Vallitalea longa: one gene and its partner. The protein of the gene in region 2 interacts with the protein of the main gene of each other region in a pairwise test. Links are inferred from orthologs where the notes say so. Each region holds a gene or a part of one and is shown on either strand. Other genes may lie near its edges.

Evidence for each region.
Region 1: the proteins of QMG30_RS03630 (region 2) and secA interact in binary tests that used the Escherichia coli proteins (3 or more experiments, as listed by UniProt). The link is inferred for Vallitalea longa from one-to-one orthologs.

What each region holds. Positions count from the first base shown.
Region 1 is NZ_BRLB01000009.1:165,208-170,428, forward strand. Bases 1,243-4,422 are described here. They hold secA (preprotein translocase subunit SecA), read left to right. Parts: upstream 1,243-1,634; coding sequence 1,635-4,211; downstream 4,212-4,422. Other genes in these bases: QMG30_RS14820 (hypothetical protein), read left to right, coding at 1,243-1,599. Outside these bases: hpf (ribosome hibernation-promoting factor, HPF/YfiA family), read left to right, coding at 344-877; more of QMG30_RS14820, read left to right, coding at 1,060-1,242. UniProt on the Escherichia coli protein: Required for protein export, interacts with the SecYEG preprotein conducting channel.
Region 2 is NZ_BRLB01000001.1:839,447-844,307, forward strand. Bases 590-3,409 are described here. They hold QMG30_RS03630 (alkaline phosphatase), read right to left. Parts: upstream 2,828-3,409; coding sequence 1,352-2,827; downstream 590-1,351. Other genes in these bases: QMG30_RS03625 (YibE/F family protein), read right to left, coding at 590-1,305; QMG30_RS03635 (GH36-type glycosyl hydrolase domain-containing protein), read right to left, coding at 3,109-3,409. Also shown: QMG30_RS03620 (LacI family DNA-binding transcriptional regulator), read left to right, coding at 1-24; more of QMG30_RS03625, read right to left, coding at 184-589; more of QMG30_RS03635, read right to left, coding at 3,410-4,861.

The DNA.
Region 1 (5,221 bases), on a different replicon or contig from region 2:
TATAAAATAATTTTATGAAGTTATAATGAATTGTCAGATAATTGCTTGTTTACATAAAATATTACTGTTGATAAGTATCCACATTTTTCAGCTAAAAATTGATACTAAATTTGGTTATTCACAGAGTTATGCACATTATCCACAGAAATTATGGCTTTTATAAAATAAAATGAGATAATTATCCACATGAAAAAGCATAAATCTATTTTATTTAGCAGAAAATTACGAATTACAATAAATAAAAATTAATATACTAAAAAAGGATTTATTAATTGAATATCGAATATAATAATATAGACTATAATATTTAAAAGTCTATGACATATTGGAAGGAGTTGGTAGTATGCGCTACATCATAAGTGGAAAAAACATAGAAATTACCAAAGCATTAAGGGAAGCAACTATCGATAAGTTGAGTAAGATGGATAAATATTTTACTCCGGATAATGAAGCTCAGATAACAATGAGTGTTCAAAAACTAAGACATATCATAGAGGTGACGATTCCAATAAAAGGTAGTATTATCAGAGCAGAAGAGTCAGCCGAAAATATGTATACTGCTATAGATAAAGTAGTTGATGTATTAGAAAGACAACTTCTAAAACATAAAAACAAATTGATCTCAAGGCATCATGGAACAACATTCAAGAAAGATTTTGTAAATGAGACTATAGAAGAAGAAGTAGATGATAAGAAGATTGAGATAGTAAGGACCAAAAGATTTGCAATGAAGCCAATGGATGTTGAGGAAGCTTGCTTACAAATGGATTTATTGGGACATGACTTTTTTGTATTCATGAACGGTGATACAGATGAAGTCAATGTGGTATATAAAAGAAAAAATGGTGCGTATGGTTTAATTGAACCAACACTTTAATAAAAAAATGGAACCCTAGGGTTCCATTTTTAATGTCAATATTTAGAAATATGATATAAAAATTAATTTAATGTGAACAGTAATAGGTAGAAGTTGAATTATCTATAGATTAGTGGTAAAATATTGAGAGTCTATAAGTTACATTGAAATAAATCAAATATATATTATTAGGAGGTCCAACTATGGGTAAGTTATGTAGGAAATATATAACCATTTCTGGTATTTTATTGATATATGCTATTTGTCTACCATCAGCATTTGTTTCACATGCTAATATTATTCAAGTACAAAACAATTTCACTTTACCCATACGTACCACTGGACAATGGAAGTTGGAGCAAGTTTTAGGTCAGAGCGTAATTAAGCAATTAGAGAACAAGATGGATAAGCAAATCAATAATAAAGAAAAATTAATCCATCTATATGAATTAATACAAAATTATTTAAGTAATAAAGTTGAAAATCATAGATTTATATGTATGAATCATGATAATACATATAATCCTATTAGAATAGATAATGATTATAAATTTGATCTTGATACAGGAGAGATTTATAATAATACCAATCAGATAGTGACAACAGTTTATGTGTATGATAATGTTTCTTTAGAAAAATATTTTAAAGATAACTATAAATTGTGTAGGAATGGTAATTATATTAAATATAAGGTAAAATTAAACAAAATGAATGATAAGGATAACCCGATTTTAAATATATGATTATAATATAAATTAAATTCGGAAGGTGAAGATAGATGAAAATTTTAGAAAAGATATTTGGAAATCATAGCGATAAAGAAATCAAAAGAATAATGCCCCTTGTAAGTCAAATAGAAGCTCTTGAACCAGAAATGGAAAAACTGACAGACGACCAGTTGACTAACAAAACTAATGAATTCAAAGAAAGATTAAAAAATGGAGAAACTTTAGACGATATATTAGTAGAAGCATATGCAGTTGTTAGAGAAGCACAAAAACGTACAGTAGATATAAGACCTTATAGAGTACAGCTTATAGGTGCTATCATACTTCACCAAGGAAGAATAGCAGAAATGAAAACTGGTGAAGGTAAAACTTATGTAGCTCCATTTGCAGCATATCTTAATGCTCTAGAAGGAAAAGGAGTCCATGTAGTAACAGTAAACGATTATTTGGCAAAACGTGACGCCGAAAACATTGGAAGAATACATGAATTTCTAGGTCTATCAGTAGGGGTTATAGTCAATGGAATAGATAATACTGAAAGAAGAGAAGCTTATAACTGTGATATCACATATGGGACTAATAATGAATTTGGTTTTGATTACCTAAGAGATAATATGGTTATCTATAAAAAAGAAATGGTACAGAGAGAGCTTAATTACGTTGTAATCGACGAGGTTGACTCTGTGTTGATTGATGAAGCCAGAACACCATTGATAATATCTGGAAGTAGTAGTAAATCTACTCATCTTTATCAACAGGCTGATATCATAGCTAGAAGATTGAAAAAAGGACGAGTAATTGGAGAAATATCCAAAATGAGTGCTCTCCTTAATGAAGAAATACAAGAAGAAGGGGACTTCGTAGTAGATGAAAAAACAAAATCAGTATCATTGACTGCTGATGGGATTAAAAAAGTTGAACAGTTTTTCCAGATTGAAAACTTGGCTGATCCTGAAAATATGGAAATACAACACCATGTTATATTAGCATTAAAAGCACATAATACTATGTTTTTAGATAAAGACTATGTAATAAAAGAAGAAGAAATCGTAATAGTAGATGAATTTACTGGTCGTTTAATGCCAGGAAGAAGATATTCTAACGGATTACATCAAGCGATAGAAGCAAAAGAAGGTGTAAGAGTAAGAAGAGAAAGTAAAACACTTGCTACTATAACTTTCCAAAACTACTTCAATAAATATGATAAAAAATCTGGTATGACAGGTACAGCTTTAACTGAAGAAGAAGAATTCAGAGAAATATATGGTATGGATGTAATTGCTATACCAACAAATGAACCTGTTATAAGGAAAGATCAACCAGACCAAGTGTATAAGTCACATCAAGAAAAAGTAAATGCAGTAATTAACGATATTGCTGAATGTTATGACAGAGGACAGCCTGTTTTGGTAGGTACTATAACAATAGAATCATCAGAAGAGTTGAGTAAGCTACTTAGAAAAAAAGGTGTTCAACATAAAGTACTTAATGCCAAGTATCATGAAAGAGAAGCAGAAATTGTTGCCAATGCTGGACAAAAAAAATCTGTTACCATAGCTACAAATATGGCTGGTCGTGGTACAGATATTAAATTAGGTGAAGGTGTTGTTGAAGTTGGTGGACTTAAGATAATAGGTACAGAGCGACATGAATCAAGACGTATCGATAATCAGTTAAGAGGTCGTTCAGGACGTCAAGGTGACCCAGGTGAATCTAAATTCTATATATCATTGGATGATGATTTAATGCGTTTATTTGGTTCTGAAAGAATGCAAGCTACAGTAACTAGGTTGCGTCTTCCAGAAGGTGAACCTATAGCAGCAGGTATTTTATCTAATGCTATAGAGAAAGCACAGAAAAAAGTTGAGGGTAATAACTTCTCAATAAGAAAACACTTATTGGATTATGACCAAGTTATGAATGAGCAAAGAGAAATCATATACGGTGAAAGGAAAAAAGTTCTAGAAGGCGACAATATGAGAGACTACGTCATGAAGATGATTGAAGAAGTTATCGGAAGATTTGTTGATTCTCATGCTGGAGAAGATCAAGAATTTGATGAATGGGATTTACCAGGATTAATGGAATCTCTAAATGAGATTATACCAATTAAATCCATTAGTACAACACAAGAAGAGAGAGAAGCATTAACAAAAGAAAAATTCAAAAAATTATTATATGATAAAGCAATTAAACTCTATGAAGAAAAAGAGCAAGAGTTCGATGATGAAGAATTAATGCGTGAAGCAGAACGTGTCATATTACTAAAATCCGTTGACCAAAAATGGATGGACCATATTGACAATATGGACCAAATGCGACAAGGTATCGGACTACGTGCATATGGACAAAGAGATCCACTTGTAGAATATAAATTCATTGGATTTGATATGTTTGAAGAAATGTCAAATAACATACAGGAAACAACTCTAAGAGCTCTATACCGTATAAGACCTGCAAGAAAAATAGAAAGAGAAAGAGTTGCAAAAGTAACTTCAACCAATAGAGGAGAAGAAAAAGTAGTCAAACAACCAGTTAGAAGAAAAGAAAGAAAAATTGGAAGAAACGAGCCATGCCCATGTGGAAGTGGAAAAAAATACAAATATTGTTGTGGACAAAATAAATAAATATAATTATATGTGGGGAAAGTTCCAGCTAAGTATAGGGTATATTGTAACTTTTCCCATATATAAATAATTTTTAAGGTCTATTGGTGATTTTTTTAATCAATAACTAATCTCCATTATCCTTAAAATATAAAAATAACAATTATTAATAGAGGTGATAGAATGCTGGAATTAGAACAAAGCAAATTAGAATTACAAGCATATAAAGAAAAATTAGATGAAATGAGTGTTTCACTTTGACTTAGTTAACGTGAAAAACAAAATAGAAGAGCTAGACATGAAAACTGCTTCAGAAGAATTCTGGGCTGATGCAGAAAATTCAGGCAAGGTGTTAAAAGAAATAAAACAACTAAAGGATAAAGTACAAAACTATGATAGTCTTGTTCAAGAATATGAAGATATAGAAACATTGATTGAAATGGGTATGGAAGAAGAAGATAGTGATATTGTTCAAGAAATAACATCTTCTCTTAAAAAATTCATAAATGACTATGAACAGTTAAAAACAAAAACTCTTTTATCAGGAGAATACGATAGCAATAATGCTATAATATCTTTACATGCAGGTGCTGGTGGAACAGAAGCATGTGACTGGGTAAGTATGCTACTAAGGATGTATACAAGATGGGCTGATGATAAAGGGTATAAAATAGAAACACTTGATTATCTAGATGGTGAAGAAGCAGGAGTTAAATCTGTGACTATTCAAGTTAATGGTGAGAACGCATATGGTTACCTGAAATCAGAAAAAGGAGTTCATCGTTTAGTTAGAATATCTCCATTTGATTCATCTGGCAGAAGACATACTTCCTTTGCGTCACTTGATGTATTACCTGAATTAGATGATGATATTGATATGGAAATAAATGATGATGAATTGAAAATAGATACTTATCGTGCAAGTGGAGCTGGAGGACAGCATATCAACAAAACAGATTCAGCAGTTAGAATAACTCATATACCTACAGGTGTAGTAGTTCAATGTCAAAACGAACGTTCACAACATAAAA
Region 2 (4,861 bases):
ACAAATACTTATATAGAAGATTAAATAAATACTCAACTTCCTACCTTTAATTTGATACAGGTTAATAAAGGGTTGTATTCTTATTCTGCAAAGTCTTTTAATTAGCCTACCAATATAGAATATTAAAGTGAGCAAGTTGAGTATGTAATCTGTTATAAATACATAATGTACTACATCATAGTCTTATTGATATATCTTTTTACCCATTAGAACACCTGCAATAATAGCAGTAATCGGTGCCACTATTATAAGTCCTATACTACCAATAAGAGTCCTCATAATCTCAGCTGCAATTATTTTCATATTAATGATTCTAGTGAAACTTGAATCTCTTATCTGAAACAGCATAAGTAATGTGAGATAACCTCCTGAATAAGCAAGGAGTAATGTTGTAGTCATTGTACCAATAACATCTCTTCCAACGTTAAACCCTGATTTGATTAATTCTTTCTGTGTAATTTCTTCTTTTTTGGTTTTAATTTCTTGACATGCAGATGATACATCCATTGCTATATCCATTGCAGCGCCAGAAGAACCTATAATTATTGATACATAAAATATATACAGCATATTAAGATCAAAATAACCACTGAATACAATTGTTTCCGCATAAGGCGATGTCATTCCCATAAGTCCTAATTTATCCCCAACTATTATAGTCAATACTAGAGTTATCAACAAACCTGATATAGTACCTAAAAATGCAGATATGCCTTTTTTGTTAAGTCCTGCTACAGTAAATAATATAATCCCTGATAATACAAAAAGTGTTACGAATGCAATCAATAACGGATTTCTTCCTTGCAACAAATTAGGAATTAAAAATTTCCATAAAACAAATAAAGTACATAAAAAAGAGAGTAATGCTTTAATACCTATACTCCTAGCATATATAATAAGTAGAATAACAAAAACCAAAAAAATAATTAGTAAATAATTTTGTCTATATAGTTCTACTGCCTTGGCATCAATGATTTTATTATCTTCTACCTTAACAGCAGCTATTATTTTATCACCAACTTTATAATAATTATCATAATCTAATTTTCCAAGTAATTGATTTTGAACAGTTATACTTTTCCCTTTATATTCACTGTTAATTGCCACAACCTCTAATTCTTGAAATCCAATAGCTGAAACACCTGCTTTTACTACATTGCTATCATCAACTTTTGTAACTTTTGCTTTTATTTCTTTTACATCTTTATTATATTTAGATGAAGTATCATTAGAATATACGAAAAGCATAAAAATTATGACACAAAAAATTCCATATATAAAAGATACTCTTAGTTTTTTATTCATTTTAATGGCTCCTCAAAAATCTATAATATAACTTAATTCAGGCTAATTAATTTAATTCTATATGCGCTATTTTAGCAGTTATTTCAGCTATATCTGTATTATCTAAGAAACCATTATATTTTTGGGCGCCTACTCCTATTGCTGACATAGGTATCTGAGTCGCTGTGTGAGCATATGATGTCCAATAGACACCAGCTCTTTCAGATAAAACATGTGTTACTGCCATCGCTGCCTCATCATATTTATATGCATTACCTGGATCTATAATCTCTTTATCAACCATATCCATTCCTTTATCAATAATAGTTTTCTCTTCTTTTGTTAAATCAGTAAGCCCGAATTTTTCTTCGATTAATCTATAATACGTTTCTCTATTACCAGTATAACTTCCTTGAAATTCTTCTATTGACATTTTCGCATTTTCCAGTACTTGTAGATTCAAGAAGTAATCAGTATTAACTCCCATACCAAGACCACCAGTCTCATGATCACCTACCACAACAATTAATGTATCATGCGGATTTTTTTCATAGAACTTGTAAGCTTCTTCTATTGCTTTATCAAATGCTAGAGTATCCATAATTGTTCCTGAAGGGTCGTTAGGATGACATGCATGGTCGATACGACCTCCTTCTATCATGAAAAAGAATCCATCCTCATCTTTTGATAATAATTCAATTCCTTTATCAGTAATGTCTGCTAAAGAAGGTACATAAAATTGTGTATCATTATCATCATCTATGGTATAAGGTAAATGTGATGTTGTGAAAAGATTAAGGTATTTATCCCCTTTTTTTAAAGTTTCCCCTCTGAATTCTTCTGCTCCCTTAAGTCCATACCTTACTTTATAACCTGCTTTTATAAATTCTGCTAATATATTTCTGTCATCTTTCCTTTTAGAACTGATTTTTCCTCCAAAAGCATCTGTCTGAATATCTGTAAAGTTAGTAGGTAAAAAATGTCTTACTCCACCACCTACAATATAATCTATTCCACTGTCTAAATAATCGGCTGCTATATCGTTTTCATTTCCTCTGCTTTCATTATGTGAAGCAAAAACAGCAGGTGTTGCATGAGTAATACGTGTAGTTGTAACCAAACCTGTTGCCATTCCTTTTTCTTCTGCACCTTCAATAAGTGTTTTCAAATTATTTCCTTCAGCATCCTTAGCAATTACTCCATTGTTAGTTTTATGCCCTGTAGCAAGTGCTGTACCTGCTGCTGCAGAGTCTGTTATTAAAGTATCTAAAGAATGTGTAGTGTTTATGGCAGAATGAGGAAATATATTCATAGTTAATTTTCTAGTTTTATCACCTGTCGTTTCTTGTAGATAATATTCAGCAATTTGTCTTTGCGAAGTACCTAAACCATCTCCGATAAAATAAAATATGTACTTTGGCGTTGTAGAATTTGTACTAGCTAATACAGTACCATTATCTTCCTTTAATATAGTATTTGTTTGTAAAGTCAATACTAATACCATTGCAATCATTAAAACAGCACCTATTATTTTCTTTTTCATTAATCTTCCTCCTTAATTTAATTGCATATATAATTTAACTTATTTATATAAAATGTTAATTATAAATTTGTTAAATATAAGTTAAATTATTCCATAGAAAAGTTAAGTTATGTAATTAGAATAGGGACATCAACAATATAAGAAATTGATTAATACCATTAAAACATGCAAATAAAAAGAAGCTATCTTCAAAAGATAACCTCTTGATATGGGTAGGATTATAATGAAAAAATTTAGGTATATAGCATTTCTAATGCTATACTAAATTGTATCTAGCAAGTTTAATCTATTACTTTAATCGACATTACATCTTTATATATAACTGCTTTGTCTATCCAAAGTTTATTAAGTTTCATAACATAATCATAAACTCCTTGTTTCTCTATATTATCTATAAAAAACTTTCTCTTGGCATTACCCTTATTCTCATAATGCAATACTACTTTAGTATCATTCAAAAATATTGTTAACTCAAAATTTTGGAATGGGATATTCTTAGCTGGCTGTATCCATATTCCTTCATATTCAGGCTGAAAACCAAATATATATTTTATAAATATTTTCAACAATACATTAGAACTTCCTGTTTGCCAATCATGCATAGATTCTCCATCAATGAATTTCTGTTTATTATAACCATAGGAATTAGGCATGATATATGGTGAACACGATATTTTTTCATGAGTTATAGGTAGAGATTTAATCAATTGCTCGAAGGCCAACTCACTGCAACCCATCCTAAATAGTGCCATTATTCCAAACATGGAAGCATGAATATATGGTGCTCCATTTTCTGCTGTACCAGCTGGTAGATTAGGTATTCTCCCCACTCCCTTTATACCTTTTTCGAAATAAGGTTCAAATGTTTTTAATCCATATTTTGAATCAAGCCTAGCAAAGGCTCTGATAATTGAACTTTCAATACTTGTATCTTGATCATAAAGACCAGAAAGTACCCAAAAAGCATTAGACGTAAGTCCATCTCTTTCTACTCCATCAGGATCATCAAAACTACCTACATAATAACTTTTATCATCGCCCCATCCATGAACAATTTTCTTGACATCATCTTTTGTAATGATTGCATGATCTTTTAATCCCTGTTCTATTTCTTCCTTTGCCTTTTTATATTCTTGAATTTTATCTGTATATTTATTCTTGTCTATGAACTGTAATAACTCAATCATCTCATTTAGATTCTGATAAACTTGTAGACTCGCCATTACAGAAACACCTGTTCCATATTCTTTAGTATCATCCATACTTACACCAAGTCCATCTAAGGCATCATTCCAGTCACCATATAGAGCACATACACATTTCGTATTATTATAATCCCTATTTATCAATAGATAGTTCATTATATCAAATAAATGCTGTAATACATTACTTTCTTTATGGCTTTTCTGTACAATGTGAGTTTTATCATTTATAAAATTATAATAACCACAACGTTCATTCAAGAAATCAAAGTCCCCAGTGAATTTTAAATAACTTACAATAGTAGATATAACCCAGACTCCTTGGTCAATAAAAGGCCTTAAATCCATTGCTGGCTGTTCATCATCTGTCTTTGGAAGAGAATATTGTCTAGGACATCTTCCGTTAGGTGCAATAAAATTAAGCGCCTCCAGCATTTTGTTTCTCGCTACCTTTGGTTGCCAATATAATAGACCTTCAACAGCTTGAAATACATCCCTAATACCTATTAAAGAAAAACTAGATAGTTGGATATATCCCTTTATTACAGAACAAAATTCTACTTGTTTTTTCAAATGAACCAAAAAGGAATTAACTACATTAGGCTTCAACATTGAATCTTTGGTTTCATGACTAAATGATAATTTCAGTCTTGCCTGTTTATCTTTTTCTTCTTTTTCTATACTATACAATATATTGTCAACAGCAGAACTCCATATATCCTCAGATAGCAGTTCATCTTTTTCTTCATTAGTAAAACAATACCCCAGTGTCAAATCAATTCTTGCCTTTTGATTAACATTAATTTTTACAATGTCACCTGCTATTGCAGTC